Regions from separate parts of the Streptomyces sp. NPDC059989 genome, predicted to be linked through region 4. Evidence: riboswitches for the same ligand, from Rfam matches in the RefSeq annotation. Region 4 holds a riboswitch; each other region holds the start of a gene.

The links. Region 4 has a riboswitch for cobalamin ahead of ACFWBN_RS21105 (energy-coupling factor ABC transporter permease). Riboswitches for the same ligand answer to the same signal wherever they lie in the genome.
Region 1: linked by a shared signal. The riboswitch ahead of metE (5-methyltetrahydropteroyltriglutamate--homocysteine S-methyltransferase) and the one ahead of ACFWBN_RS21105 (energy-coupling factor ABC transporter permease) in region 4 are both predicted to bind cobalamin.
Region 2: linked by a shared signal. The riboswitch ahead of cobN (cobaltochelatase subunit CobN) and the one ahead of ACFWBN_RS21105 (energy-coupling factor ABC transporter permease) in region 4 are both predicted to bind cobalamin.
Region 3: linked by a shared signal. The riboswitch ahead of ACFWBN_RS06300 (ribonucleoside-diphosphate reductase subunit alpha) and the one ahead of ACFWBN_RS21105 (energy-coupling factor ABC transporter permease) in region 4 are both predicted to bind cobalamin.

The regions. Positions count from the first base shown of each region.
Region 1 covers NZ_JBHWUO010000009.1:48,541-55,871, forward strand. The annotation lists gene ACFWBN_RS10355 (class I adenylate-forming enzyme family protein) at 1-459, shown strand, start outside; gene ACFWBN_RS10360 (metal ABC transporter solute-binding protein, Zn/Mn family) at 521-1,351, opposite strand; gene ACFWBN_RS10365 (metal ABC transporter permease) at 1,309-2,178, opposite strand; gene ACFWBN_RS10370 (metal ABC transporter ATP-binding protein) at 2,175-2,810, opposite strand; gene metE (5-methyltetrahydropteroyltriglutamate--homocysteine S-methyltransferase) at 2,988-5,306, opposite strand; cobalamin riboswitch at 5,476-5,697, opposite strand; gene ACFWBN_RS10380 (3-hydroxybutyryl-CoA dehydrogenase) at 5,696-6,562, opposite strand; gene aceB (malate synthase A) at 6,559-7,331, opposite strand, start outside.
Region 2 covers NZ_JBHWUO010000026.1:8,400-15,730, forward strand. The annotation lists gene ACFWBN_RS23255 (cobalt-precorrin-6A reductase) at 1-572, shown strand, start outside; gene ACFWBN_RS23260 (precorrin-2 C(20)-methyltransferase) at 666-2,162, opposite strand; gene ACFWBN_RS23265 (precorrin-8X methylmutase) at 2,159-2,806, opposite strand; gene ACFWBN_RS23270 (cobalamin biosynthesis protein CobG) at 2,843-4,039, opposite strand; cobalamin riboswitch at 4,478-4,636, shown strand; gene cobN (cobaltochelatase subunit CobN) at 4,669-7,331, shown strand, end outside.
Region 3 covers NZ_JBHWUO010000005.1:52,325-59,655, forward strand. The annotation lists gene ACFWBN_RS06300 (ribonucleoside-diphosphate reductase subunit alpha) at 1-1,758, opposite strand, end outside; cobalamin riboswitch at 1,895-2,029, opposite strand; gene ACFWBN_RS06305 (GNAT family N-acetyltransferase) at 2,071-2,568, opposite strand; gene ACFWBN_RS06310 (Uma2 family endonuclease) at 2,647-3,231, shown strand; gene ACFWBN_RS06315 (YbdD/YjiX family protein) at 3,277-3,471, opposite strand; gene ACFWBN_RS06320 (carbon starvation CstA family protein) at 3,471-5,708, opposite strand; gene ACFWBN_RS06325 (GntR family transcriptional regulator) at 5,813-6,577, opposite strand; gene ACFWBN_RS06330 (extracellular solute-binding protein) at 6,869-7,331, shown strand, end outside.
Region 4 covers NZ_JBHWUO010000022.1:92,502-99,832, forward strand. The annotation lists gene ACFWBN_RS21095 (BTAD domain-containing putative transcriptional regulator) at 1-2,604, shown strand, start outside; gene ACFWBN_RS21100 (flavodoxin family protein) at 2,616-3,329, opposite strand; cobalamin riboswitch at 3,417-3,664, shown strand; gene ACFWBN_RS21105 (energy-coupling factor ABC transporter permease) at 3,693-4,388, shown strand; gene ACFWBN_RS21110 (energy-coupling factor ABC transporter substrate-binding protein) at 4,388-4,723, shown strand; gene cbiQ (cobalt ECF transporter T component CbiQ) at 4,727-5,476, shown strand; gene ACFWBN_RS21120 (ATP-binding cassette domain-containing protein) at 5,473-6,294, shown strand; gene ACFWBN_RS21125 (PadR family transcriptional regulator) at 6,544-7,080, shown strand; gene ACFWBN_RS21130 (EF-hand domain-containing protein) at 7,138-7,331, opposite strand, start outside.

The DNA.
Region 1 (7,331 bases), on a different contig from region 4:
ACCCCGCTGTGCTACGTGGCCTCCCCGGAGCTCGACGCCCGCTACCGCACGCCCGACGGCTGGGTCCGTACGGGAGACCTGGGCTTCCTCGACGCGGACGGTACCCTCCACGTCGTCGGACGGCTCAAGGACATCGTCATCCGCGGCGGCGCCAACATCAGCCCCGCCGAGGTCGAACGGGAACTGGCCTCCCACCCGCTGGTCCGCGACGTGGTGTGCGTGGGAGTGCCGGACCCGGTGATGGGGGAGCGGCTCGCGGCGTGCGTGGTCCCCCGCGCGGGGCGGGCGCCCATGCTGGACGGGCTCTGCGCGCACCTCACGGCGCGGGGGCTGGAACGGCGCAAGCACCCCGAGCGGCTCCTCCTGGTCGGGGAACTCCCGCTGACACCGGCCGGCAAGCCCGACCGCGCGGCCCTGCGCGCCCGCCTGACCGAGGCCCCGCTCGCACAGGCCGGATGACGGGCGGGACATGAAGGAGGGGCCCGGCGGCGCCATGCCGCCGGGCCCCTGCGCCGCGCGGTCAGGACGCCATGGCCTTCTTCAGCTCGGCGGCCGCGTTGCGGTAGACGGCGAGCAGGTCGAGGTCGTCGCCCGGGTAGTTGACGATCTTCACCTGCCTGGCGCCGGAGTCGGGCAGGACGGTTCCCGTCGACATGTGGGCGTTGTCCAGGACCAGCGCGGGCTTCTTCTTGGAGAGCTCCGCGAGCTGGGCGGGCGTGACCGCCTCGGGCCCGTACGTGCCGACCGTGGTCGCGCCCGCGAGCTTCGCCGACCAGGCCGTGAAGACCTGCGCGACGGCCGTCGGGCTCTGCCCGCCGGGCCAGGCCCCCTTCAGCTCCCCGGACAGCTTGGCGTACTCCGTGTCGAAGCCGGACTTCCACGTCTTCGCGGCGTCCTCGGTGCCGAACAGCTCGCCCAGCCGGGCCACTTCGGCGCCGGCCTTGTCGGGGTCGTTGTCGAGGTTCACCTCCACCAGCTTCGCCTTGGAGCCCGCCGCCTCCTTGATCTTCGCGGCGTACGGTTCGAAGGGCGCGTACAGCACGAAGTCGGCCTTGGCGACGGCGGCGAGGTCGGAGGGCTTCGGGTCGTAGTCGGGCGCGTGGTGCACGGACGAGGGCACGATCACCTTCACGTCCTCGGCGCCGGCGGCCTTGGCGAAGGCGCCCTCCCAGCTGGTGGTGACGACCACGACCGGTTTCCCGCCGTGCGGGTGCCCGTCCTTGCCGTTTCCGGCCGCCGGGTCGCCGTGGCCGTCGCCGTCGCTGCCGTTGCCGCAGCCGGTCAGCAGGGCCACGGCCAGCGCCGAGCTCAGTGCGAGGAGGGAAGCGATGCGGACGCGGGTGCGCGCCATGAGCTGGTTCTCCGTTCGGGGAGGGGGATGAGGTGGACGGCGAGGACGACGGCCCCCGCGGTCAGGACGAGGACCGGCCCGGGCGGCCAGTCCAGCCAGAGGGCGATCAGGAACCCGGTCAGGTTCACGGCGATGCCGATGCCGACCGCCCACAGGGTGATCGACTTCAGTGAGGTGCCGAGACGGCGGGCCGCGAGCGCGGGCAGCAGCGTCAGGGCGTCGACGAGGAGGGCGCCCGTGAGCTTGATGGCCCCGGCGACCGAGACGGCGACCAGCACGAGCAGTACGAGGGTCAGCCCGCGCACGGCGACGCCCGAACACTGGGCGAGTTCCCGGTCGTACAGCAGCAGGGCCACGTCCCGGCGCCGCCACCAGAACAGGCCGGGCACGGCGAAGGCGAGGACCCCGAGGACGACCAGGTCCGCGGTCCCGACGGACAGGATCGACCCCCACAGCAGGGCGAAGGCCCCGGAGGCGTTGACCCCCGACACGGCCAGTACCAGCAGCGCGGCCGCGATGGCCAGGCTCATCAGCAGGCCCATCGCCCCGGACAGGCCGTCGGGGGTGCGCGCCAGAGGGGCCACCCCCGCACCGGACAGGGCGCACGCGACGAGCGCGCACAGCATCGGGTCCAGCCCGGTGAGCAGACCGACGGCGATGCCCAGCAGCGCGACGTGCATCATCGCGAAGCGCACCGGCATGATGTCCAGCCCGACGATCACCACGCCGATCACCGGCAGCCCGACCGCCGCCAGCAGCAGGGCGATCCCCGCCCGCTGCACCGGCGCCAGCCGGAGCAGTTCACCGACGTCCGCGGCCAGGATCACCGGACCTCCCGCAGCCGTCCGGCGGCCATCTCCAGGACCCGGTCGCACCGCTGCGCGAGCGCCCGGTCGTGGGTGACCACCACCAGGGTGACGGGCAGGTCGGCCAGGACGTCGGCCGCCTCCTCCTGCCCCTGGAAGTCCAGCGCCGCGGTGGGCTCGTCGGCGAGCAGCACCCCGGCCCCCGCGGCCACCGAGCCGATGGCCCGCGCCAGGTACATGCGCTGCAACTGGCCCCCGGACAGGGTGTGCAGCGGCCGCCCGGCCAGCCCCCTTACGCCCAGCCGCTCGGCCGCCTCCCCGGCCTCGACCGGGGCCGAGCTGCTGGCCAGCAGCTCGGCGCCCAGCAGTGGGAACCGGCCGGCCGCCGGCTTCTGCGGAATCCAGGCACAGGCCCGCCGCCGCCAGGCCCACTCGGCCGCAGTACCGGTACCGCGCCCGCCGACCTCGATGCTGCCGGTCATGTGCCGGTGCAGCCCGAGGACGGCGCGCAGCAGGGTGGACTTGCCCGAGCCGTTGGTCCCGGTCAGGGCCACCCGCTCGCCGGCCGCGATCTCCAGATCGACCCCGGCGACGGCCTCCACCCGGCCGTGACGGCAGGCGACCTCCCGCATGCGTATGTCCAGCCCGCCCATCCGTCCCTCTCCGCCTCACGTGTGCCCGGGGACGTCCGGATCCTTCGTTCGCGGACCGTCCCCGCCATGAGTCGGATGAGCGCTGCTCCTGGTTCCCGGGACCGGTGCCAGGGTGCCCGGGATTCGGGCCGGACGCGCCGGGAAGAGCGCGCACGGAGCTCTTCCCGGCGCGGTCGGTCAGCCGGAGGCCAGCTCCGACCGGACCGTGTGGGCCGCGGCGACCAGGTGCTCCAGGGAGGCCCTGGTCTCGGGCCAGCCGCGGGTCTTCAGCCCGCAGTCGGGGTTGACCCACAGCCGCTCGGCCGGGATCGCCTGGAGTCCCTTGCGCAGCAGGGCCGCCGCCTCGTCGGCCGAGGGGACGCGGGGCGAGTGGATGTCCCACACGCCGGGGCCGACCTCGCGCGGGTAGCCCGCACCCGCGAGTTCGTCCGCCACCTGCATGTGGGAGCGGGCGGCCTCCAGGCTGATGACGTCGGCGTCGAGGTCGTCGATGGCCTGGAGGATGTCGCCGAACTCGGCGTAGCACATGTGCGTGTGGATCTGCGTCTCCGGCCGGACCCCGCTCGTGGTGAGGCGGAACGATTCGGTGGCCCAGGCCAGGTACTCCGCGTGCCCGTCCGCCCGCAGCGGGAGGGTCTCGCGCAGGGCCGGCTCGTCCACCTGGATCACCGAAGTCCCGGCCGCCTCCAGGTCGTTCACCTCGTCGCGCAGGGCGAGGGCGACCTGGCGCGCGGTGTCGCCGAGCGGCTGGTCGTCGCGTACGAAGGACCAGGCGAGCATGGTGACCGGGCCGGTGAGCATGCCCTTGACGGGACGGCCCGTCTGCGCCTGGGCGTACGCCGTCCAGCGCACGGTCATCGGGTCGGGACGGGAGATGTCGCCGGCGAGGACCGGCGGGCGGACGTAGCGCGTCCCGTACGACTGGACCCAGCCGTGCTGGGTGGCCAGGTAGCCGCTCAGCTGCTCGGCGAAGTACTGGACCATGTCGTTGCGTTCGGGCTCGCCGTGCACGAGCACGTCGATGCCCGCCTTCTCCTGGAAGGCGAGGACCTCGCGGATCTCGGTCTTGATGCGCTCCTCGTAGCCGTCCGTGTCGATGCGTCCGGCGCGCAGGTCGGCGCGGGCGGTGCGCAGTTCCGGGGTCTGCGGGAAGGAGCCGATCGTGGTGGTGGGCAGCGGGGGCAGGCCGAGGTGCGCCCGCTGGGCGGTGGCCCGGTCGGCGTAGGGCTGCGGACGGCGGGCATCGGCCGCGGTGGTCGCGGCGGCGCGGGCCCGTACGGCCGGGTCGTGGGTGATCGCCGAGCGCGCGCGGGAGGCCAGGTCGGCCCGGTTGGCGGCGAGTTCGGCCGCGATGGCGTCGGTGCCGCCGGCCAGGCCGCGGGCCAGGGTGGTGATCTCGGCGGTCTTCTGCCGGGCGAAGGCCAGCCAGCGGCGGACCTGCGGGTCGATGTCCCGTTCGGCGGCGGCGTCCAGGGGGACGTGCAGCAGGGAGCAGGACGCGGCGACGTCCACGCGGTCGGCGAGGCCCAGCAGCGTGCCCAGCGTGGCGAGGGACTTCGCGTAGTCGTTGATCCAGATGTTGCGGCCGTTGACCACGCCCGCGACCAGGCGCTTGCCGGGCAGGCCCCCCACGGCGGCGAGATCGGCGAGGTTGCCGGCGGCCCGCTCGGTGAAGTCCAGCGCCAGGCCCTCGACGGGCGCCTTGGCGAGCACCGGCAGGGCGTCGCCCAGCCGGTCGAAGTACGAGCCGACCAGCAGCTTGGGCCGGTCGGTGAGCGCGCCGAGCTCCCGGTAGGCGCGGGCCGCGGCCCCCAGGTCGGCCGGGGTCCGGTCCTGGACGAGGGCGGGCTCGTCCAGCTGCACCCACTCGGCGCCGGCGGCCCGCAGATCGGCGAGCACCTGTGCGTAGACGGGCAGCAGCCGGTCGAGCAGGGTCAGCGGCTCGAAGCCGGGGGCGACGCCCGGCGCCGGCTTGGCCAGCAGCAGGTAGGTGATCGGGCCGACGAGCACGGGCCGGGCGGTCAGCCCGAGCGCGCGGGCCTCGCGCAGCTCCGCGACCTGCTTGGCGGAGTCGGCGGTGAAGACGGTGTCGGGGCCGAGTTCGGGGACGAGGTAGTGGTAGTTGGTGTCGAACCACTTGGTCATCTCCAGCGGCGCCACGTCCTGGGTGCCGCGGGCCATCGCGAAGTAGCCGTCGAGGGCGTCGGCGGCGACCGCCGCCCGGTGCCGGGCGGGGACGGCGCCGACCATCACGCTGGTGTCCAGCACGTGGTCGTAGTACGAGAAGTCGCCGGTCGGAACCTCGGTGATGCCGGCCTCGGCCAGCTGGGCCCAGTTGGCCCGGCGCAGGTCGCGGGCGGTCTCCCGGAGGGTTTCCGCGGTGACACGGCCCTTCCAGTAGCCCTCGATCGCCTTCTTCAGTTCGCGGTTCTGACCCTGGCGGGGGTAGCCGTACACGGTGGCCTGTACTGCCGCGGCTGCGGACTGGGTGGTCACGGAACTCTCCTTCGCGAGCGTGTATCCATGGACCCGGTGGGGGCCGAAGGCGCGAAGGGTGCCGGAACGGGCGGACCGCCGGGACCGCGTACCAGGGGTACGCGACGGAGGCTCCGCCTGAGGTGCACGCCGACCCGCCCACGAGGTCACCGGGAAACCGGGCGCGGTCGATCGCGCTCGGGCAACGGGCAGGTCTTCGGACTCGTGGGCACGCCTGCCACTCGGGCAGACACCTACTGGCCGTCGCTTCCCAGACCCGTCCGGGTCCAGTGCGTATGACGGCGGTCGTTCCCACTCACCGCTGCGGGGCAGTCCCGGATTCCCACCGGGTTCCCTCTTACGACGCATCCCGCCTGGCGGACGGGGGCGAACCAGCTGCGTTCGCAAGCCTACCCGCTGTACGTGTGGAAACCACGACCCGATTTCCGGCCCAACAGCCCCGCCTGCACCATCCGCTGGAGCAGCGGCGGCGGGGCGTACAGCGGCTCCTTGAACTCCTCGTACATCGACCCGGCGATGGCGGCGACCGTGTCCAGGCCGATCAGGTCCGCGAGCTTGAGCGGGCCCATGGGGTGGGCGCAGCCGAGTTCCATGCCCGCGTCGATGTCGGCGGGCGTGGCGTATCCGGATTCGGCCATGCGGACGGCCGAGAGCAGATAGGGGACGAGGAGGCTGTTCACGACGAAGCCGGCCCGGTCCCGGGAGTGGATCGCGGTCTTGCCCAGCGCGTCGCGGACGAAGGACTCCACCGCCCGCACGGTCCGCGCCGAGGTGTGCAGCGAGGAGACGATCTCCACGAGGGGCAGGACGGGGACCGGGTTGAAGAAGTGCAGGCCCACGACCCGGTCGGCGCGGCCGGTGGCCATGCCCAGGCGCATGATCGGGATGGCGGAGGTGTTGGAGGCGAGGACGGCCTCCGGGTCCTCGACGATCTTGTCGAGTGCGGTGAAGAGCTCCGTCTTGGCCCCGGCGTTCTCGGTGACGGCCTCGATGACGAGGCGGCGGTCCGCGAGTTCGTCGAGGCTGCTGGTGAAGACGAGGCGGGCGAGGGCGTCCTCGGCGGAGAGGCGGTCGAGCTTCCCGCGCTGGACGGCCCGTTCCAGGGACGTCGCGACGCGTTCGCGGGCCGCCCGGGCGGCGGGGGCGTCGGCCTCGCAGACGAGGGTGTCGAGCCCGGCGAGGGCGCACACCTCGGCGATGCCGGCGCCCATCTGGCCGCCTCCGACGACTCCGACCCGGCTGAGGGGGATGGTCACGAGCGGGCCTCCGTACGGCGGACGAGGTGGCGGGCGTAGGCCCCGGGGGTGAAGAAGGACGGCAGGAGGGGGCCGAGGGCGGTCTCCTCCAGGATCCGGCGGGCCTCGGCCACCAGGGCGTCGGGCTGTTCCGCCGCGAGCGCGGCGCACTCGGCGTCGAGGAGGCCGAGGACGTCCTCGCGGGTGATGACGCGGTGGCGCACCCACTGCCAGAGCTGCACCCGGGCGATCTCGGCCGTGGCCGCGTCCTCCATCAGCCCGTACAGGGCGACCGCGCCGTGTCCGCGCAGCCAGGCGTCGAAGTACCGCAGCGCCACGGCCACGTTGGCGCGTACGCCCTCCGGTGTCGGCGGGCCGCTGATCCGGCGCACCGAGAGCAGGTCGCAGGCCCGGACTTCGACGTCGTCGCGGGTGCGGTCCAGCTGGTGCGGCCGGTCGCCGAGTACCGCGTCGAAGGCGGTCCGGCAGACCGGGACCAGGCCGGGGTGGGCCACCCAGGAGCCGTCGAAGCCGTCCTCGGCCTCCCGCTCCTTGTCCAGCCGGACCCTGGCCAGGGCGGCCTCGTGGGCGGCCGGGTCCTTGCCGGGGACGTGGGCGGCCATGCCGCCGATGGCGTGGGCGCCGCGCTTGTGGCAGGTGCGGACGAGGAGTTCGCCGTACGCCCGCATGAAGGGGGCGGTCATGGTGACCTTGGCCCGGTCGGGGAGCAGGAAGTCCGTGCGGTGCGCGAAGGTCTTGATCAGGCTGAAGAGGTAGTCCCAGCGGCCGG
Region 2 (7,331 bases), on a different contig from region 4:
GCTGGATCGTCGGCCATGACGTCACGCGCGTCGTCGACGCCACCCACCCCTTCGCGGAGCGGATGAGTTTCCACGCCTCCGAGGCGGAGGCGCTCACGGGCGTCCCGCTGCTGGCGCTGCGGCGTCCCGGCTGGACTCCGGGAGCCGGCGACGACTGGCGGTTCGTCGACTCCCTCGAAGAGGCGGCCGCGGTACTGCCCTCGCTCGGCAGCCGGGCGTTCCTGACCACCGGCCGGATGGGGCTGCACACCTTCGCGCCCCTGACCGACACCTGGTTCCTGGTGCGTTCGGTGGACTCGCCGGCCGCGCCGGCCCCGCCGCACCTCGAAGTGCTCCTCGCCCGCGGCCCGTTCACCCTGGCCGACGAGCGCGAGCTGCTCGCCCGCCACCGGATCGACGTGCTGGTCACCAAGGACAGCGGCGGCTCGGCCACCGCCCCCAAGCTCACGGCCGCCCGCGAGGCGGGCATCCCGGTCCTCGTCGTACGCCGCCCCGCCGTGCCGGAGGGCGTACCGGAGGCGGATTCGGTGGCCGCGGCCCTGCGGTGGCTCGGCGTCGCGGATTCCGCGTAGGCGGATTCACCGTAGGCGGATTCACCGTAGGACGGCGGAGGGCCCGGGGTGGTTCACCGCCCCGGGCCCTCCGTCCGACAACGCCTCAGCCGGTCACGGGTAGCGGCGCGGGGTCCACGTGATCCGCGAGCCGTCGGCGCGCTCGGTGACCCGGGTCTGCGAGGAGCCGATCAGCAGGAGCGTGCGCATGTCCACTTCGGACGGCTCCAGTTCGGCGAGCGTGAGGATCCGCACCGACTGCTCCGGACCGCCCACGTCGCGCGCCACGACCACCGGGGTCTCGGGCGAACGCAGTTCCAGCAGGAGTTCCCGGGCCTGCGCCACCTGCCATGTGCGGCTGCGCGAACCGGGGTTGTACAGGGCGAGCACCAGGTCCGCCGAGGCGGCCGCGCGCAGCCGCTCCGCGATGACCTCCCACGGCTTGAGCCGGTCCGAGAGGGAGATGGTGGCGTAGTCGTGGCCGAGCGGGGCGCCGGCCGCGGCGGCTGCCGCGTTGGCCGCAGTCACCCCCGGCAGGACCCGTACGGGAACGTCCTTGTACTCCGCCTGCCCGGCGACCTCCAGGACCGCGGTGGCCATGGCGAAGACCCCCGGGTCGCCGCCGGAGACCACGGCCACCCGCTGTCCGCGGCGGGCCAGGTCGAGGGCGAACTCGGCGCGCTCCGACTCCACCTTGTTGTCGGAGCCGTGCCGGATCTGGCCCGGCTTCACGGGCACCCGGTCCAGGTACGTCGTGTACCCGACCAGCACCTCGGCGTCGGCCAGCGCCCGCCGGGTCTCGGGGGTCAGCCACAGCGGCCCGGCGGGACCGGTGCCGACGACCGCGACCTCGCCGGGACCGGACGGGACGCTGCCCGGGTTGCCGATCCGGCTGGGCACCACCGCGACGGCGAAGTAGGGCACGGATTCGGGGTCGGTGTCGGCGAGCCGGCCGGTCCGCTCCCCCTCCATCGTGGCGCGCTCGACGTAGCGGGCCTCGGCCAGCCGGCCGCTCTTGTCCATCGCCCCGCGCACGGCCGGGAAGGTCCGGCCGAGCTTCATCACGACCGCCGAGTCGGTGGCGGCGAGGCGGGCTGTGAGCTCCTCCTCGGGCAGGGTGCCGGGGAGGATGGTCAGGACTTCCTCGCCCTCCACGAGCGGGGTGCCGAGCCGGGCGGCGGCGGCGCTCACGGAGGTGACACCGGGGATGACCTCGGTCTCGTAGCGGTCGGCGAGCCGCTTGTGCATGTGCATGTACGAGCTGTAGAAGAGCGGATCGCCCTCCGCGAGCACGGCCACGGTCCGGCCCGCGTCCAGGTGGGCGGCGAGGCGCGCGGCGGCGGCCTCGTAGAACTCCTCCATCGCGCCCTGGTAGCCGCCGGGGTGGTCCGTGGTCTCGGTGGTGACCGGGTAGACCAGCGGCTCCTCGACGTGGTCCGCGCGCAGGTGCTTCGCGGCGATCGAGCGGGCGATGGAACGGCCGTGGCGGGCGCTGTGGTAGGCGACGACGTCCGCTTCGCCTATCACCTCGACGGCGCGCAGGGTCATCAGGGAGGGGTCGCCGGGCCCGAGCCCGACCCCGTACAGCCGCCCCTTGGCGATGTCGCTCATTCTTCCTCGCTCGCGATCGCGTTGACGGCGGCGGCCGCGATGGCGCTGCCGCCGCGGCGGCCCCGCACGATCAAGTGGTCGAGACCCGAGGGGTGTTCGGCGAGGGCGTCCTTGGACTCGGCGGCGCCGATGAAGCCGACGGGGACGCCGATGACGGCGGCCGGGCGCGGGGCGCCCTCCTCGATCATCTCCAGCAGCCGGAAGAGCGCGGTCGGCGCGTTGCCGACGGCGATCACCGAGCCCTCCAACAGGCCCCGGTCGCGCCAGACTTCGAGGGCGGCGGCGCTGCGCGTGGTGCCCATCTTCGCGGCGAGTTCGGGGACCGCCGGGTCGGAGAGGGTGCAGATCACGTCGTTGCCGGCGGGCAGCCGCTTGCGGGTGACGCCGCTGGCGACCATCTGCACGTCGCACAGGATCGGCGCACCGGCGGTGAGGGCGGCGCGGGCGCGCAGCACGACGTCCGGGGTGTAGCCGAGGTCCTTCGGCAGGTCGGTCATGCCGCAGGCGTGAATCATGCGCACCGCGACCTGGGCGACGGAGGCGGGCAGCCCGGAGAGGTCCGCCTCGGCGCGGATCGTGGCAAAGGACTGGCGGTAGATCGCTGCGCCGTCCTTCTCGTACTCAAACACTGTGTACTCGCTCATCTCTTCACTGCGTCTTCGGGACTGTGGTCTTTGTCTTCAGGAACCAGGAACATGGAGTGGGTTGCGCGCGGCGGCGAGGGTCGCGGCCAGTTCGTGGCGTGCCACCGGGTCCGCGCCGAGCCGGTACCCGTCGGGCGTGGCCACCAGGTCCACCCAGGCCGTGCCGCGCGGATGCCCGCAGCGGCGTTCGCAGCCGGACCAGTGCACGGGCAGGGGGCCCCGCGTCCGCTCGGCGACGGCCCGCGCGTCGGCGCGTACGTCGGCCAGGGACTTGGCGCAGCCGGGCCGGCCGGTGCAGGCGGTGACGGACTCCCAGGGGCTGTCGGGCGAGGTGACGAGCCCGGCGGGACGGGCGGCGGTGTCGGTGACGACGATGCTGCGCCACGGTGTGATCCGCAGATCGCCGGGCAGCTGCCGCCACTGCGCGGTGTCGAGCCGGCCGAGGGGGATCAGGACGCAGAGCGCGCCCGCGTGCACGCCGGGCGCGGGCGGGTCCGCGTACGGACGGGGGGCGTCGGGAACATACCGCGCACGAATTCCGGCACTCTCCAGCCGTGCGGCGAACTCCTCGACGTCCAGGGCGTGTTCGGGGGGCAGCTCGGCGATCCGCCAGGCCCGCGTCCCGGCGGCGGCCGCGGCGTCGAGGAAGTGGAGGGCGGCCTCCAGGCCGGCGGCCGCGGCATCGGCGGCGGCCACCTCGACGGCGGCCGGCGCCGCACCGAGCCGAACGAGCACCCGGCCGCCGGGCTGCGCGAGCAGGGTCACGTCGGGGTCGAGGGCGGCCACGTCCCCTCGCCCGTCGTCGACGGCGAACAGGAACCGGCCGGACAGCGCGGCGGCCTTCGGCTCGGCGCACAGCGCCCGGTCCAGGGCGCGCACCGGGGCCGGATCGGCCAGCGGGCTGGCGACGATGTTCCGGATCCGCTCGTGGCTCGGCCGGGGCAGCAGCCCGGCGGCGCCGAGCAGTTCGGCCAACTCGCCACCGCAACCGTCGGAAAGCCCGCGCAGCTGCACGTTCCCGCGCGAGGTCAGCTCCAGGTACCCGTCCCCGAACCAATCCGCGGCCTCCGCCAGCGCGGCGGCCTGCGCGGCGTCGAGCAGCCCGCCGGGAATCCGGACCCGCGCCAGGAACCCGTCGTCGGCCGCGTGCAGGCGCAGGGCGCCGGGGCAGGCGTCGCCGCGCTCCCGTATGACGGGCTCGTCCCGCACTGCGTCGGAAGGGGGCTGGGGCATGGCGGCGAGCATACCCACGATTCCCCTCCCCCGACCTGTGTCCGTCACCACCCCACCCCTCCCGACCAGCCACATCCACCCCCGCCGGCCGCCCCATCCAAGGCGTGCCCGCCCCACACCTCCAGCCCCACGCGGGCCACCTCCAGCCCCACGCGGGCCACCTCCAGCACCACGCCGGCCACATCCAGCACCAAGCCGGCCACATCCAGCCCTACGTCGGCCATATCCAGCCCCGCCGGCGTTTGAGGCGCGGGGTCTGGGGCGGAGCCCCAGGTCTTTTCAGCCCCGCCGGCGTTTGAGGCGCGGGGCCCGGGGCAGAGCCCCGGCGACGGCGCCGCAGCCGAATCCGCCCGTCCACGCCAGTGCGAACGCACCGGCAGAGCCCCGGCAACGGCGCCGCCCCCAGACCACCCCCACTCCCGGCCAGGGAAAGGGCCCCCTAAGATGACCTTCCGGCGGACCACACGGCCCGCCGTCGCCGAGGACGGCGACATGGGAGGAAGCCCGGTGGAAGTCCGGCGCGGTCCCGCCACTGTGAACCCGGCAGCCAACGGCCAAAGGGTGAGTCAGGAACTCCCGCTGTCCTCACTGCCCGGGGCGCGGAAACCCCGAGGAAGGCCTGCCGCCGCATGATCCTGCTGCTGTCGACGTCCGACACCGATCTGCTCAGCGCTCGCGCAGCGAACACGGGGGACGCCCCCGTCCCGTACCGGTTCGCGAACCCCTCCCGCCTTCCCCTCGACGACCTCCCCGGCCTCCTCGACGGAGTCGACCTGGTCGTCGTACGCCTCCTCGGCGGGCTCCGCGCCTGGCAGGAGGGCCTCGACCTGCTCCTCGCCCCCGGCCAGACCCGCCCGGTCGTGGTCCTGACCGGCGAACAGGCCCCGGACGCCCAGCTGATGGAGGCCTCCACGGTCCCCATCGGCATCGCCGCCGAAGCGCACGGCTACCTCGCCCACGGCGGCCCCGCCAACCTCGACCAGCTGGCCCGCTTCCTCTCGGACACGGTCCTGCTCACCGGCCACGGCTTCGAGCCCCCCGCCGGCGCCCCCACCTGGGGCCCCCTGGAGCGCACCGCGCAGCACACCACCGGCCCCAAGGTCGCCGTGCTCTACTACCGCGCCCACCAGATGAGCGGGAACACCGCCTTCGTGCACACCCTGTGCGAGGCCATCGAGGCCAAGGACGCGCAGGCGCTCCCCCTCTACGTCTCCTCCCTCCGCACCCCGGAGCCGGAGCTCCTGGCCGCGCTGGAGGGCGTCGACGCCATCGTCACGACCGTCCTCGCGGCCGGCGGCACCCGCCCCGCCACCGCCTCCGCGGGCGGGGACGACGAGTCCTGGGACGCGGGCGCCCTCGCCGCCCTCGGCGTGCCGATCCTCCAGGCCCTGTGCCTCACCGGTTCCCGCAGCACCTGGGAGGAGAACGACGAGGGCCTGTCCCCCCTCGACGCCGCCACCCAGGTCGCCGTGCCCGAGTTCGACGGCCGCCTGATCACCGTCCCGTTCTCCTTCAAGGAGCTCGACGAGGACGGCCTGCCCGCTTACGTTGCCGACCCCGAGCGGGCCGCGCGGGTCGCGGGGATCGCCGTACGCCACGCCCGCCTCAGCCACATCGAGCGCCGCGACAAGAAGGTCGCCCTCGTCCTCTCCGCGTACCCCACCAAGCACTCCCGCATCGGCAACGCGGTCGGTCTCGACACCCCGGCCAGCGCCGTGGAGCTGCTGCGCACCCTCATCGCCGGCGGCTACGACTTCGGCCCCGCCGACCAGATCCCCGGCCTGGTCTCGGGCGACGGCGACGAGCTGATCCGCGCCCTGATCGAGGCCGGCGGCCACGACCAGGACTGGCTGACCGAGGAGCAGCTGGCCCGCAACCCGGTCCGCATCCCGGCCGCCGACTACCGGCGCTGGTTCGCCGAGCTTCCCGCCGAGCTGCGCGAGAGCGTCGAGGAGCACTGGGGCGAGGCCCCCGGCAACATGTTCGTGGACCGCTCGGCGAACCCGGAGGGGGACATCGTCCTGGCGGCCCTGCGCCGCGGGAACCTCCTCATCCTCATCCAGCCGCCGCGCGGCTTCGGCGAGAACCCGATCGCGATCTACCACGACCCGGACCTGCCTCCGTCGCACCACTACCTGGCCGCGTACCGCTGGATCCAGGCACGCGCGGAGGACGGCGGCTTCGGCGCCGACGCGATGATCCACCTGGGCAAGCACGGCAACCTCGAATGGCTCCCGGGCAAGAACGCCGGCCTGTCGGCGTCCTGCGCGCCCGACGCCGCGCTCGGCGACCTCCCCCTGATCTACCCCTTCCTGGTCAACGACCCGGGCGAGGGCACGCAGGCCAAGCGCCGCGTGCACGCCACGCTCGTCGACCACCTGGTGCCGCCGATGGCCCGCGCGGAGTCGTACGGCGACATCGCGCGCCTGGAGCAGCACCTGGACGAGTACGCCCAGATCTCCGCGATGGACCCGGCCAAGCTGCCGGCCATCCGCGCGCAGATCTGGACCCTGATCCAGGCGGCGAAGCTCGACCACGACCTGGGTCTGGAGGAGCGCCCGGACGACGACGGCTTCGACGACTTCCTGCTCCACGTCGACGGCTGGCTGTGCGAGGTCAAGGACGCCCAGATCCGCGACGGCCTGCACGTGCTCGGCGGCGCCCCGACGGGTGCGGCCCGCGTCAACCTGGTCCTCGCGATCCTGCGCGCCCGCCAGATCTGGGGCGGTACGACGGCCCTTCCGGGTCTGCGCGAAGCCCTCGGTCTGGACGAGTCCGCGGCGACCCGCACCTCGGCGGACGCCGTGGAGGAGCAGGCGCGCGCCCTGGTCCAGGCGATGGAGGACGCGGGCTGGGACCCGTCGGCGGTGGCTTCGGTCGCGGCGGAACACTCGGCGGACGTCGCCGCGGTGCTGGACTTCGCCGCCCGCGAGGTCGTCCCGCGCCTGGCCGGCACCACGGACGAGATCGCCCACGTCGTGGCCGCCCTGGACGGCCGCTTCATCCCGGCCGGCCCCTCGGGCTCGCCGCTCCGCGGCCTGGTCAACGTCCTCCCGACCGGCCGCAACTTCTACTCGGTCGACCCGAAGGCCGTCCCGTCCCGCCTGGCGTGGGAGACGGGCCAGGCCCTGGCCGAGTCCCTCCTCACCCGCTACCGCACGGACAACGGCGAGTGGCCGGCCTCGGTCGGCCTGTCCCTGTGGGGCACGAGCGCGATGCGCACCTCGGGCGACGACGTGGCGGAAGCCCTGTCCCTGCTGGGCATCCGCCCGGTCTGGGACGAGGCCTCGCG
Region 3 (7,331 bases), on a different contig from region 4:
GTCGTAGTGGTCCGGGTGCAGGACGCCGCGCGCGGTGCGGGTCTGCCCCCAGGCCGGCAGCGGGCCGCTGCGCTCGGCGAGGTCGCAGGAGGCCTCGTAGGCGGCCAGCATGATGCGCTCGGAGAGCTTGGTGGACAGGGCCTTCGCCTCGGGGGAGTCGAAGGGCAGCTTCAGCTTGAAGAAGACGTCCTGGAGGCCCATGGCGCCCAGGCCCACCGGCCGCCAGCGGGCGTTGGAACGGCCCGCCTGCTCGGTCGGGTAGAAGTTGATGTCCACCACGCGGTCGAGGAACGTGACCGCGGTGCGGACGGTCTCGTCGATCCGCTCCCAGTCGATCTCGCGACCGTCCGCCGTGTCGATGACGAACGCGCCCAGGTTGACCGAGCCGAGGTTGCAGACGGCCGTCTCGCCGTCGTTGGTGACCTCGATGATCTCGGTGCAGAGGTTGGAGGAGTGGACGACCGTGCCCGGCTCGGCGGTCTGGTTCGCCGTGCGGTTGGAGGCGTCCTTGAAGGTCATCCAGCCCTGGCCGGTCTGCGCGAGGGTGCGCATCATCCGGCCGTACAGGTCGCGGGCCGGCATGGTCTTGCGGGCCAGGCCCGACTCCTCGGCCTTGCGGTAGGCGGCGTCGAACTCGTCGCCCCACAGGTCGACCAGCTCGGGCACGTCGGCCGGGGAGAACAGCGACCAGTCGGCGTCCGCGTTCACGCGGCGCATGAACTCGTCCGGCACCCAGTGCGCCAGGTTCAGGTTGTGCGTACGGCGCTGGTCCTCACCGGTGTTGTCGCGGAGCTCCAGGAACTCCTCGATGTCCGCGTGCCAGGTCTCCAGGTAGACGGCGGCGGCGCCCTTGCGGCGCCCGCCCTGGTTCACGGCGGCGACGGAGGCGTCGAGGGTCTTCAGGAACGGCACGATGCCGTTGGAGTGGCCGTTCGTACCGCGGATCAGCGAACCGCGGGCGCGGATGCGGGAGTACGAGAGGCCGATGCCGCCGGCGTGCTTCGACAGGCGCGCGACCTGGTGGTAGCGGTCGTAGATCGAGTCGAGCTCGTCCAGCGGGGAGTCCAGCAGGTAGCAGGAGGACATCTGCGGGTGCCGGGTGCCGGAGTTGAAGAGCGTGGGGGACGACGGCAGGTAGTCGAGGCGGCTCATCAGCCGGTACAGCGAGGCCACTTCCTCGACGGCCGCGATGCTGTCGTCCTCGGCGAGGCCGCAGGCCACGCGCAGCATGAAGTACTGCGGGGTCTCGATGACCTGGCGGGTGATGGGGTGGCGCAGCAGGTAGCGACTGTGCAGGGTGCGCAGGCCGAAGAAGCCGAACCGGTCGTCCGCGCCCTCGGCGAGGGTGTGCTCCACCAGCGAGTCCAGGCGGGCCGCGTGGGTCCGTACGAACTCGGCCGTGCGGTCGGCGATGAGCCCTTCGCGGTGGCCGACCTCGACCGAGGCGGAGAAGGAGGTGGAGCCCTGGCCGACGGCCTCGTCGCGCACGGCCAGCGTCAGCAGGCGGGCGGCGAGCCGGGAGTACGCCGGGTCCTCGGAGATCAGCCCGGCGGCGGCCTCCGTGGCGAGCCCGCGCAGCTCGGCCTCGTCGGCGGCCGCGCTGCGGCCGCGCAGCGCGGCGGCGGCGACCCGGCCGGGGTCGGTGTCGGGGAGGTCGGCCGTCAGCTCGGTGAGGGTACGCAGCAGCGTGGCCCCCGGGCCCTCGGTGTTGTCGCCAGAAGTGGACTCGGCGCGCGGTGCGGAAGGCGCGATGGTCACGGCGGGAGCTCTCCCTCGCTCGGCCGGCCGTCGGCGGGGCGCGAGCGGGCGCATGCGGGCGTGGCAGGAACGCGTACACCGCATGGCGTCCACCGGCCCAACCGCGAGGCCCGGACGTATCGGCACCCGGTTCGGTCGAGCCGGGCGCGCTGTCGGCAGGTCTTCGGACTTGCGCGTACACCAATGGGTGTACTTCATACCGTTGCGGGACAGTTCCGGATTCACACCGGATTCCCCTGCGGCGACAGCAGCCATGAGCATACATGTGGGGGGCCGTTGATGCGCGACCCCCCACATGTAGTGTCGGCGTGGCTACAGCGCGAGCCGATACGTCAGCAGGGTCAGGCCTTCGATCGGGGCCCAGTCCCGCTCGGGAGTGCGTACGAAGCCCAGCCGCGCGTAGATCCGGTGGGCGCCGGCCATGCTGCGCTGGGTGGACAGCACGATCGCGGTGACGCCCTCGACGGCCCGAGCCCGGTCGATGCACGCCCGCACCAGGGCCTCGCCGGCGCCCCGGCCGCGCCCCTCCCGGGCCACGGCGAGCATCCGGAACTCGGCCTCGTCCGGCCCGGCGATATCGCAGAGCGGACTCCCGGGCGCGGCGAAGGTGACGCCGCCCAGGATCCGGCCGTCCTGCTCGGCGACGAGCACCTCGGCCTCGGCGGCCCGCCCCGCCACGTCCCGCAGCACGTTCAGGTAGTGGTCGTCCTCGTTGAAGTCCAGATGCCCGTCGGCGAGGTAGGCCTGCGCCGTGATCTCGCCCAGCTCCGCGTACTCGGCGGCCCGCACCGCCCTGATCACCATGTCCATGCGGTCGAGTGTGCCGGACGGGTGTCGGTGCCCGGCGCTATCGTCGGATACAGCACCGTCGAGGAAGGCGAGCGAGGCATGGCCGTCATGACCGAACATCCCCACCTGTCGACCGAGTCCTTCGAGCACCTGGCCCGTATAGCCGCCCGCGAGGAAGAAGGGCTGCGACTGGAATTCATCGGTGGGGTACTGAGGAGCAAGGCCATGCCGGACGGGGACCACGGGCGGATCATTCTGTGGCTGACCCGGATCTGTATGCAGCACCACCCGGACTTCTGGCTGCACCCAGGGCAGGGGATCAAGGCGGAACACTACCGGGAGGGTCGTGCCATTCCGGACGGGGTTCTGGCGCACGAGGACGCGTTCGTCGGACAGGGTGACTGGGTGGATCCGGGCCCGATCCTGATGGCCGTCGAGGTGACCTCGTGGGACTCCGACACCGAACAGCGCGACCGGGTCGAGAAGCCGCGCGCTTACGCGGAGACCGGTATCCCCGTCTACCTGCTCATCGACCGGCTCAAGTGCCAGGTTCTCGTCCACAGCGACCCGGATGGCGGCCGTTACGAGACCGTGCGCACCGTTCCTTTCGGTAAGGAAGTCAAGCTCCCCGACCCCGTCGGCATCACCCTCCAGACCGAGCCCCTCAAAGACTGGGTGCGCTGAGCACGCCGAAGGGCCCCGCCGGGCGGCGGGGCCCTTCGTATGCGCTCAGCAGCAGCGGAAGCCCTCGCGGGGATCCGCCTCGCGGGCGTCCGTGCGGGCGCGTTCGAACTCCCGGCGGCTCGGGACCTCCGCGTCCGGGTCGTGGGAGCGGGCGTGGGCGACGTACCGGTCGTAGGCCGCCTCGCCCGAGAACTCCCGTAGGTAGAACCGGGCCCTCGCCAGCGTGCCGCGCAGGCTCATCAGGCCACCGGCTCCTTCGCGCGGCCGCCGCCCGAGTCGAGGCCGGCCGCGGTGAGCTCCGCCTTCTCCTCGGCGGTCGGGATCAGCCCGGCCGGGGCGATGATCTTCGACTCGGTCCACGGGACCTCGGAGAGCTTCACGGACTCCGGGCTGCCGATGGCCTTGAAGCAGGTCCGGGCCGCGTCCGCCAGCACGATGATGATCAGGATCGCGAACAGCGCGGACAGCGCGCCGTCCACCGTGGCGTTGGTGACCACGGTGTGCATGTCGTCCATGTTCTTCGCGGGCGGCAGTACCTTCCCGGCGTCGATCCCGCTCTGGTACTTGTCGCGCTGCGCGAAGAAGCCGACCTTCACGTCCTCCGAGAAGATCTTCTGGTAGCTCGCGGTGAGCGTGACGGCCACGTCCCACGCCAGCGGAACACCCGTCACCCAGGCCCACTTCAGCCGGCCGGACTTGACCAGCAGCGTGGTGCAGACGGCCAGGGCCACCGCCGCGAGCAGCTGGTTCGCGATGCCGAACAGCGGGAAGAGCTGGTTGATGCCGCCCAGCGGGTCCTTGATGCCGACCCACAGGAAGTAGCCCCAGCCGCCGACGACGATGGCGCTCGCCAGCCAGACGCCCGGCTTCCAGCTGACGTTCCTGAAGGACTTGTGCACGTTGCCGAGGGTGTCCTGGAGCATGAACCGCCCGACGCGGGTGCCCGCGTCGACCGTCGTCAGGATGAACAGCGCCTCGAACATGATGGCGAAGTGGTACCAGAAGGCCTTCATGCCGGCGCCGCCGATGACGGCCGAGAAGATCTCCGACATTCCGAGTGCGAAGGTCGGCGCGCCGCCCGTACGGGACAGCAGGCTGGTCTCCTCCACGTCCTTCGCGGCCTGCGCGAGCGCCTCCGGGCTGATCGCGAAGCCGAAGTTCGTCACGGCCTGCGAGGCGGTCTCGACCGTGGTGCCGATGACGCCGCCGGGGGAGTTGACCGCGAAGAAGAGGCCGGGCTCGATGATGCAGGCCGCGATCATCGCCATGATGGCCACGAAGGACTCGGTCAGCATGGCGCCGTAGCCGATGACCCGGACCTGGGTCTCCTTCTGGATCATCTTCGGGGTGGTGCCCGAGGAGACCAGCGAGTGGAAGCCGGACAGGGCGCCGCACGCGATGGTGATGAAGACGAACGGGAACATCGAGCCGGCGAAGACCGGGCCGTCGCCGCGGGTCGCGAAGTCGGTGACCGCGGGCATCTTCAGGGTCGGCATCGCGATGACCACGCCCACGGCGAGGAGCGCGATGGTGCCGACCTTCATGAAGGTGGAGAGGTAGTCGCGGGGCGCGAGCAGCATCCACACCGGCAGCACCGACGCGACGAAGCCGTACGCGATCATCCAGACGACCAGCGTCTCCTTCTCCAGGGTGAAGGTGTCGGCGAGGGAGGACTCGGCGACCCAGCCGCCCGCGACGATGGCGAGCAGCAGCAGCGCGACGCCTATCACGGAGACCTCGGTGACCCGGCCCGGCCGCAGCACGCGGAGGTAGAAGCCCATGAAGAGGGCGATCGGGATGGTCATGCCGATGGAGAAGACGCCCCACGGGGAGTGCGCGAGCGCGTTCACGATGACCAGCGCCAGCACCGCCAGCAGGATGATCATGATGGCGAACACGGCGACCAGGGCGGCGGCCCCGCCCACGGGGCCGATCTCGTCCCGCGCCATCTGGCCGAGCGAGCGCCCGTCGCGGCGGGTGGAGAAGAACAGCGTGACCATGTCCTGGACGGCGCCCGCGAAGATCACGCCGGCCACGATCCAGATGGTGCCCGGCAGGTAGCCCATCTGGGCGGCGAGCACGGGCCCGACGAGCGGGCCGGCGCCGGCGACGGCCGCGAAGTGGTGGCCGAAAAGCACCCGCCGGTCGGTGGGATGGAAGTCGACACCGTTGTCAAGGCGTTCGGCGGGGGTGGCCCGGGTCTTGTCCACCTTCAGGACGCGGTGGGCGATGAAGCGCGCGTAGAAGCGGTAGCCGATGGCGTACGAGCCCAGCGCGGCCGCGAGCAGCCAGGCGGCCGAGATCTCCTCGCCGCGCGAGAGGGCCAGGACGCCCCAGCCGATGGCCCCGACGAGTCCGACGAGCACCCACACGGCGATGGACTTCGGGGAGGTCGAGGACGTCAGAGAAGGCGAGTCCGGCGTGGTGCCCGGACTCGCCGCGTCCCGTTCTGTTCCGGTTGAATCCGGTTTCGTCATGGCTCGTCCCCTCGTCGATCATCTGCGTAAGCGCAGGGAATCTACGGGGGATTGCCCGGTCAGCGTAAGACCCCGTCCGTATTCCGGTATGCGGACGGGGCTGTTCAGACTGCGGGGCGCTTGAGCCTGGCGACGAACTTGTACCGGTCCCCGCGGTACACCGACCGCACCCACTCCACCGGTTCCCCGTCGGCGTCCAGCGAGTGCCGGGAGAGCATCAGCATCGGCAGGCCGACGTCGGTGCCGAGCAGGCCGGCCTCGCGCGGGGTGGCGAGGGAGGTCTCGATCGTCTCCTCGGCCTCGGCCAGGTGGACGTCGTAGACCTCGGCGAGGGCCGTGTAGAGGGAGGTGTACTTGACCAGCGAACGGCGCAGGGCAGGGAAGCGCTTGGCCGAAAGATGGGTGGTCTCGATGGCCATCGGCTCGCCGCTGGCCAGACGCAGCCGCTCGATGCGCAGGACCCGCCCGCCGGTGGTGATCTTCAGCAGCCCGGCGAGGGTGTCGTCGGCCGTCACGTAGCCGATGTCGAGCAGCTGGGAGGTCGGCTCCAGCCCCTGGGCCCGCATGTCCTCGGTGTACGAGGTGAGTTGGAGCGCCTGGGAGACCTTGGGCTTGGCGACGAAGGTGCCCTTGCCCTGGATCCGTTCCAGCCGGCCCTCGACGACGAGCTCCTGGAGCGCCTGGCGGACGGTGGTCCGAGAGGTGTCGAATTCGGCCGCGAGCGTGCGCTCCGGCGGCACCGGGGTGCCGGGCGGCAGTGTCTCGGTCATGTCGAGCAAGTGCCGCTTGAGTCGGTAGTACTTGGGTACGCGCGCCGTGCGAGTGGCTGCCCCGCCTTCCGGCTCCGTGATCGCCCCTTCGGTGGCCATCGCCGCCCGCCTTCCCGACTCCAGTTTCGCTGCCGTCACCGGCTCCTCCGATATGTGCGGTCACATCGTGACACGTACGGGGGGACAGGCCTTCTCTCTGTCCAGGTGTCGGTCCGATAACGGACCGAGCACCCGCTCATTAGACCCTTGACACCCCCAAAGGTCTAGGCCAAGCTCCAGCTACTGGTCTAAACCAATATGGATCAGATCCCGGCCCCACGGCAGTACTTGGTACGTACGTCACCGCGGCGGGCGAGGGAAGTTGCAGGCAGCATCCCTGAGGAGGGTGGCGTGAAGCGCAAGCTCATTGCGGCGGTCGGTGTCGTGGGCATGATGGTCGGAGTCGCGGCATGCGGCAACGGCGGCGACGACAAGCCGAAGGCCGACGCGTCGGGTGGCGCCAAGGAGATCACCGTCTGGGTGATGGACGGCTCCGCACCGAAGGCCTGGCTCGACGAAGTCAACAAGGAGTTCTCGGCCAAGCACCCCGGTGTCACGGTCAAGGTCGAGGAGCAGAAGTGGACGGGCATCCAGGAGAAGGTCACCACGGCCCTCTCCGAGAACACCCCGCCGGACGTTCTTGAGCTCGGCAACACCCAGACCGCCGGCTACGCGGTCACCGGCGGCCTCGCCGACCTGACGGGGGACAAGGCCAAGCTCGGCGCGGACGCCTGGTCCAAGGGCATGATGGCGTCGTCCGAGATCGACGGCAAGCTCTACTCCGCCCCCTGGTACGCCGCCAACCGCGTGGTCG
Region 4 (7,331 bases):
AGGCGCCGGCTCCTGGGGGCGGCCCTGGAGCTGTGGCGGGGGCCGGTGGCGCTGGGCGGGCTGCGCGGGCGGGTCTTCGAGTCCGCGGCGGCGCGGCTGGAGCAGGACCGGCTCGACTGCGTGGAGCGGGCGCTGACCGCGGACCTCGCCCTCGGGCGCCACGCCTCGGTGTGCGGGGAACTGGCGGAGCTGACGGCCGAACACCCTTTGCGGGAGCGGCTGGTGGAGCTGCACATGCTGGCCCTGCACCGCTCGGGGCGGCGCGGCGAGGCGCTGGCCGCCTTCGACGCGGCGCGCCGGCGACTGGCCGCGGAGGCCGGGCTGGACCCGGGCCCCGGGCTGCGCGCGCTGCACGCACGGCTGCTTGCGGACGCGGATCCGCCGGCCTCGGCGGGGGCCGCGCGGTGGCGGGCCGGTCCGGCCGATGCCGACGGAGCCCCACCTGGTGGCCTACGGCCGGAGCACGGTGCCGCGCGCAGCGAGCCCGGCCCGCGCGACGGGGCACCCGACCGCCCGCCCGCCCAACTGCCCGCCGCCACCCCGGCTTTCGTGGGGCGGGAGGCCGAGGCGGCCGCACTCGCCGAGGGACTGCGGGAAGCGGACGGCGGGGTCTGCGTGGTCACCGGGCAGGCGGGCATCGGCAAGACCGCGCTCGCCCTGCGGGTCGCGCACCGCCTGCGCGGAGCCTTCCCGGACGGGCAGCTCTACGTCGACCTCCGCGGAGCCGACCCCACGGCCGCCGCGGATCCGGCGGAGGTCCTGGCCGGGTTCCTGCACGGCCTCGGCGTCGACGGCCCGGCGGTGCCCGCCGGCGCCGGGGAGCGCGCGGCGCTGTACCGGAGCCTGCTGGCCGGACGGCGGGTGCTGGTGGTGCTGGACAACGCCGCCGACGCGTCCCAGGTCCGGGCCCTGCTGCCCGGTTCCGGGTGCGGGGTCCTCGTCACGAGCCGGCGCCGGCTGCCCGCACTGGACCGGCGGGTCGCCCTGGAGCTCCCGCTGCTGGACGAGGCGGGTGCGCTCGGGCTGCTCGGCCGGATCGCCGGAGCCGGGCGGGTGGCCGCCGAGCCGGAGGCGGCCCGGGAGCTGGTGCGGCTGTGCGGGCGGCTCCCGCTCGCCCTGCGGATCGTCGGCGCCGAGCTGGCCGCGCTGCCCCACCGGGAACTGGCCCGGCTGGCGGCCCGCCTGGGGGACGAGCGGTCCCGGCTGGACGTGCTCGACGGGGTGCGGGCCGGGCTGCGGCTCGGCTACCGCTCACTGCCGGGCGACGCGCGGGCCCTGCTGCGCGGCCTGGCCCTGCTGGACGCCCCGGACTTCGCCGCCTGGACGGCGGCGGCCGTGCTGGACCGCCCCCTCGACCCGGCGGAGGACGCCCTGGACGCCCTGGTGGCCGGGTACCTGCTGGAGGTGGCCGGCCGCGACGAGGCCGGGCAGCTGCGCTACCGCATGCACGACCTGGTCCGTGCCTTCGGGCGGGAACTCGCCGGGCCCGGGCAGGCGGTCGAACGCCGGGTGCTGTCCTGCTGGGTGGCGCTGGTGCGCGAGGGCCGACGGGCCCACCAGGGCGTGGACTACCCGGGGATCGCGGGCCGGACCGCCGCCCGGGTGCCGGACCCGGCGGTGCTCGCCGGGCCGCGGGCCGAGCCGGTGCGCTGGCTGGGCGCCGAGCGGGCGGCGCTGGCCGGCGCGGTCCGGCAGGCCACGCGGGTGGACCCGTACGCCTGCTGGGAGCTCGCGGCGACGGGCGAGTACCTCTTCGACCTGCGCAGCGACCTGGCCGGGTGGCAGGCGGTCCAGGAGCTGGGGCTGGCCGCCGCCCGGGCCGCCGGGGACCGGCGGGGCGAGGCGGTCATGCTGGTGGGGCTGGGCCGGCACCGGGCCTGCCGGGAGGAATGGGGGCCCGCCCGGTCCGTGCTGACGGCCGGTGAGGCGCTGTTCGAGGAGCTCGGGGACGCGCACGGGGTGGCGTACGCGGGCTGGGTGCTCTCCTACCTGGACCGGATCCAGGGCCGCCCGGCCGAGGCGCTGCGCCGGTGCCGGCGCGGCGCGGCCGTCTTCGAGGCGGCGGGCGACCGCCACGGCCAGGCCCACGCCCTGCGCGGCATCGGCCAGGTGCTGCTGGCGCGCGGCGAGACCGGCCGCGCCCTGGAGGTGCTGCGCGAGGCCCTCGCCGTGGCGGAGCTGGGCGGCGCGGCCTGGACCCGGATGTGCATGCTGCGCTGGGTCGCGGACGCGCAGCGGATGCTGGGCCGGTCGGCCGAGGCGGCGGCGGGCTTCCGGGAGGTCCTGGCCCACACGCGCGGCTCCGGCGATCTGGCCGGGCAGAGCGCGGCGCGGATCGGGCTGGGCCGGATCGCCCTGGACCGCGGGGAGCCGGCCGAGGCGCTGCGGCACCTGCGGGCGGCGGACGAGTTGGGCCGCCGGTCGGGGCAGAGCCTCGTACGGGCCCTGGCGGCTCCGCCGCTCGCCCGCGCCCTGCTCGCCTCGGGGGACGCGGCGGCAGCCCGGGCGCTGCTGGAGGAGGCCTCGGCGAGCTGCCGCCGGATGAACGCCCGGCCGCTGCCGGCCCGCCTGGAGTCGGCGCTGGCGGAGGTTCCGGCGGTCTGAGGGGAGACGGCCTAGCGGTGCTCGGGGTTGGGGGAGTCGAAGCGGCAGCCGGCGTCCCACAGCGAGCGCTGGTTCCCGTGCGCCGGGATGCCGCCCGCGCGCTTGAGCAGGGCGGCCAGGTGCATCAGGTTCCACGACATGAAGGTGGTGTTCCGGTTGGTGAAGTCGTTCTCGGGGCCGCCCGAGCCCGGGTCGAGGTAGGAGGGCCCGGGTCCGGCCTCGCCGATCCAGCCCGCGTCGGCCTGGGGCGGGATCGCGTAGCCGAGGTGCTGGAGGCTGTAGAGGACGTTCATGGCGCAGTGTTTGACGCCGTCCTCGTTGCCGGTGATCAGCGCGCCGCCGACGCGCCCGTAGTAGGCGTACTGGCCCTGCTCGTTCAGGAGCGAGGAGCAGGCGTAGAGCCGCTCGATGACCTGCTTCATCACGGAGCTGTTGTCGCCGAGCCAGATCGGGCCGCACAGCACGAGGATGTCGGCGTCCATGATCTGGCTGTAGAGGACCGGCCACTGGTCGCTCTCCCAGCCGTGCTCGGTCATGTCCGGCCAGACGCCCGTCGCGATGTCGTGGTCGACGGCGCGGATGAGCGAGGTGCGGACGCCGGCCGCGTGCATGACCGCGCGGCTCTTGTCGATCAGGCCCTCGGTGTTGCTGGTCTCGGGCGAGCGCTTGAGCGTGCAGTTCACGTAGACGGCGGTCAGGTCCGGGTACGAGTAGTCGGCAGCCACTCCCTCAGCCTCCGCGGGGCGGGCCCGCGCCGCCACCGGGCGGCGCCCGTCCGGGGACCCGCCGGGACGACTACGGCTCGCGCCCGAGTTGTTACCCATCCGCACGGCCGACTAGGGTCATCGGGCCTTGGTGTTCGGGAAACCGGTGGGAAACCGGTGCGGCCCTCGCCACTGTGATCGGGAAGTACGGCTCCATCTCCCCCGGACTCCGTCCGGGAGGGACCCCCAACGGGAAGCCACTGGGCCCGCGCGGGAGACCGCACGGCCCCGGGAAGGCGGAGACCGGGCATCAGTACCCGTGAGCCAGGAGACCGGCCGGGGCGCGTTGTCCATCCACGAGGTGCTGGAGAGGTCTCCCCACTCATGCATATAGCCGAGGGGTTTCTGCCCCCTTTGCACGCGGTCGCCTGGGGCGCCGCGTCCGCTCCCTTTGTCGTACACGGTGTGCGCGCCCTCACCCGCGAGGTGAAGGCCAACCCGGAGAGCACCCTGCTGCTCGGAGCGTCCGGGGCGTTCACGTTCGTCCTGTCCGCGCTGAAGATCCCCTCCGTGACGGGCAGCTGCTCCCACCCCACCGGTACGGGGTTGGGGGCGATCCTCTTCCGGCCGCCGATCATGGCGGTGCTCGGCACGATCACCCTGCTCTTCCAGGCGCTGCTGCTGGCGCACGGCGGGCTCACCACCCTCGGCGCCAACGTCTTCTCGATGGCGATCGCCGGGCCCTGGGCGGGCTACGGGATCTACCGGCTGCTGCGGAAGTCCAACGCCCCGCTGATGGTGGCCGTGTTCTGCGGCGCCTTCTTCGCCGACCTGGTCACCTACTGCGTCACCTCCGTCCAGCTGGCGCTGGCCTTCCCCGACGCGGCCACCGGATTCACGGGCTCGCTCGTGAAGTTCAGTGAGATCTTCGCGCTCACCCAGATCCCGCTCGCGGTGAGCGAGGGCCTGCTGACCGTGCTCGTGATGCGGCTGCTGATGCAGTCGAGCAAGTCGGACCTGGTCCGGCTCGGCGTCGCGAAGCTCACCTCGGGCAAGTCGAAGCAGGAGGCGGCGGTCTGATGACCAGGAACGCGAAGATCAACACCCTGCTGCTGCTCCTCGTCGCGGCGCTGGCCGTGCTCCCGCTCGCACTGGGGCTGGGCGACGACAAGGAGGAGCCGTTCACCGGCGCCGACGCGCAGGCGGAGTCGGCCATCACCGAGCTGAAGCCGGACTACGAGCCGTGGTTCTCGCCGCTGTACGAACCCCCCTCCGGGGAGGTGGAGTCGGCCCTGTTCGCCCTCCAGGCGGCTCTGGGCGCGGGCGTGCTCGCGTACTACTTCGGCGTCCGCAAGGGCCGCCGCCAGGGTGCGGCGGCCGCCGCGGCCGCGACCCCGTCCGCCACGGAGTCGTAGGCGGTGCTGCCGATCGACGCGGCGGCACACAGCAGCCGCTGGCGCCACCGCCACCCGCTGGAGAAGGCCCTGCTGGGGATCGGGCTGACGGTCACCGCGGTGTGCCTGCCGCCGTGGCCCGGCGGGCCGCTGGTCGCCGCCGCCACCCTCGCCGTGCTCCTGGGGCCCGCCGGGGTGCCGGGGCGGCAGCTGTGGCGGGCCTTCCGGATCCCGCTCGGCTTCTGCTTCACCGGGGCGCTGCCGCTGCTGTTCGCGGTGGGCGGCCCCGAGGGGTGGATCGCATGGGCCCCCGACGGCCCCCGGCACGCCGTCGAGCTGCTGCTGCGCACCTCGGCGGCCTCGCTCGGCGTGCTGCTGTTCGCCTTCACCACCCCGGTCTCGGACGTGCTGCCGCGGCTGGTCCGGGCGGGGGTGCCGGCTCCGGTGGTCGACGTGGCCCTGGTGATGTACCGGATCGGGTTCCTGCTGCTCGACTCCCTCGCCCGCGTCCGCCAGGCGCAGGCGGCCCGCCTGGGCACCACCGGGCGGGCGGCGGCGTGGCGTTCGCTGGCCGGGCTCGCCGCGACCTCGTTCGTACGGGCCTTCGACCGCGCGGCGCGGCTCCAGGCGGGCCTGGCCGGGCGCGGCTATGACGGCACGCTGCAAGTGCTCGTACCGGAGGCGACCCTGTCCTGGCGGTTCCTGGCCGCGTCCGCGGCGCTGCCGGCGGCCCTGACGGCCGTGACCCTCGTACTGAAGGAGCTGTACCTGTGAGGCCGTTGGTGGAACTGGTGGGCGCGGGCTACGCGTACGAGGACGGCCCCGCCGTGCTGTCGGGCGTCGACTTCGGGATCGCCGAGGGCCGGGCACTGGTCCTGCTGGGCCGCAACGGCAGCGGCAAGACCACCCTGATGCGGCTGCTGAGCGGGGGCCTGCGGCCGGGCTCGGGCGCGCTGCACCTGGACGGCGCGACGGTGTCCTACGACCGCGCGGGCCTGACCCGGCTGCGGACGGCGGTCCAGCTGGTGGTCCAGGACCCGGACGACCAGCTGTTCGCGGCCTCGGTGGAACAGGACGTGTCCTTCGGCCCGATGAACCTGGGCCTGCCGGTGGCGGAGGTCCGCGAGCGCGTGGACGCGGCCTTGGCCGCGCTGGACATCACGGCGCTGCGGAACCGACCGACGCACCTGCTCTCCTACGGGCAGCGCAAGCGGGCGGCGATCGCGGGGGCGGTGGCGATGGCTCCGCGGGTGCTGATCCTGGACGAGCCGACGGCCGGGCTGGACCCGGACGGGCAGGAGCGGCTGCTGGCCGTCCTGGCCGGGCTGCGGTCGGCCGGCACGACGGTGGTGATGGCGACCCACGACGTGGACCTGGCGGTCCGCTGGGCCGACGACGCGGCGGTCCTCACCCCGTCCGGCATCCGCACGGGCCCGGTCACCGCCCTGCTCTCGGACCCGGCGCTCCTGGCCGAGGCGGGCCTGCGCCAGGCGTGGTCCCCGGCGGTGACGGCCTTCCTGCGCGCCCACGGCTTCCTGTCCCCGACGGCCCCGGGCCCCCGCGACCCGGAATCCCTGACCACCTGGCGCTGACCCGCCGCCGGCCGGGGGCGGTTGCCGCTGCGCGGAGCCTTCCCCTACCCGCCCTTCCACCGTTCCCTGGGCTCCGCCCAGACCCGGTCCTCAAACGCCGGACGGGCTGAACCAGCCCCGCCGGCGTTTGAGGCGCGGGGGTCTGGGGGCGGAGCCCACAGTTTCGGGAAGGGGTGGGGTGGGGGAAGGCCCCGCGCAGCGGCAGCCGGCAGCGGCACCCGCAGGGCCCGGCAAACCTAGGATGGCCGCATGTCCCTGCCCCACGCCATCCTCACCGCCCTGCTCGAGAAGCCCTCGTCCGGGCTGGAGCTGACCCGGCGGTTCGACAAGTCGATCGGATACTTCTGGTCCGCGACGCACCAGCAGATCTACCGCGAGCTGGGCCGCCTGGAGGACTCCGGGCTGATCCGCGCGCTGCCCAGCGACGCACCCGTGCGCGGGCAGAAGAAGGAGTACGAGGTCCTGCCCGCCGGCAGCGCGGAGCTGGCCCGGTGGGTCGGCGAGAGCCAGGACCCCAAGCCGATGCGCGACCCGCTGCTGCTGCGGATCCGGGCGGCCGGTGTCGTGGGGCCGCACGGCCTCGGGCCCGAGCTGCGGCGCCATCTGGAGCTGCACCAGCGCCAGTTGGCGCAGTACGAGGCCATCGAGGAGAAGGACTTCCCGGCGGAGCGCGACGCCGTCGAGGACCGGCTGCGGCGGCTCGTCCTGCACGGCGGGATCGCCCTGGAGACGTTCTGGCTGCACTGGCTCCAGGAGGCCCTCGCCGAGGTCGAGGACATGACCTGACCGCGCCCCCGCCCCGGCCCCGGCAGGCGGGTGGGGAGGGGGCGTGCGGTGGAGGTGTCAGCCGTTCAGGGAGGCCCAGAACTCGTCGAAGCTCAGCAGCTTGTCGCCGTTGGCGTCCTTGGCGGCGATCACCGCGTCCGCGACCGAGCCGGTGACGAACGCGTCACCCATGGCCTTCATGGCCGCGCTGTACTCGTCGGCCGTGATGAAGCCGTCACCGTTCACGTCGAACTTGTCGAACGTAGCCCGTG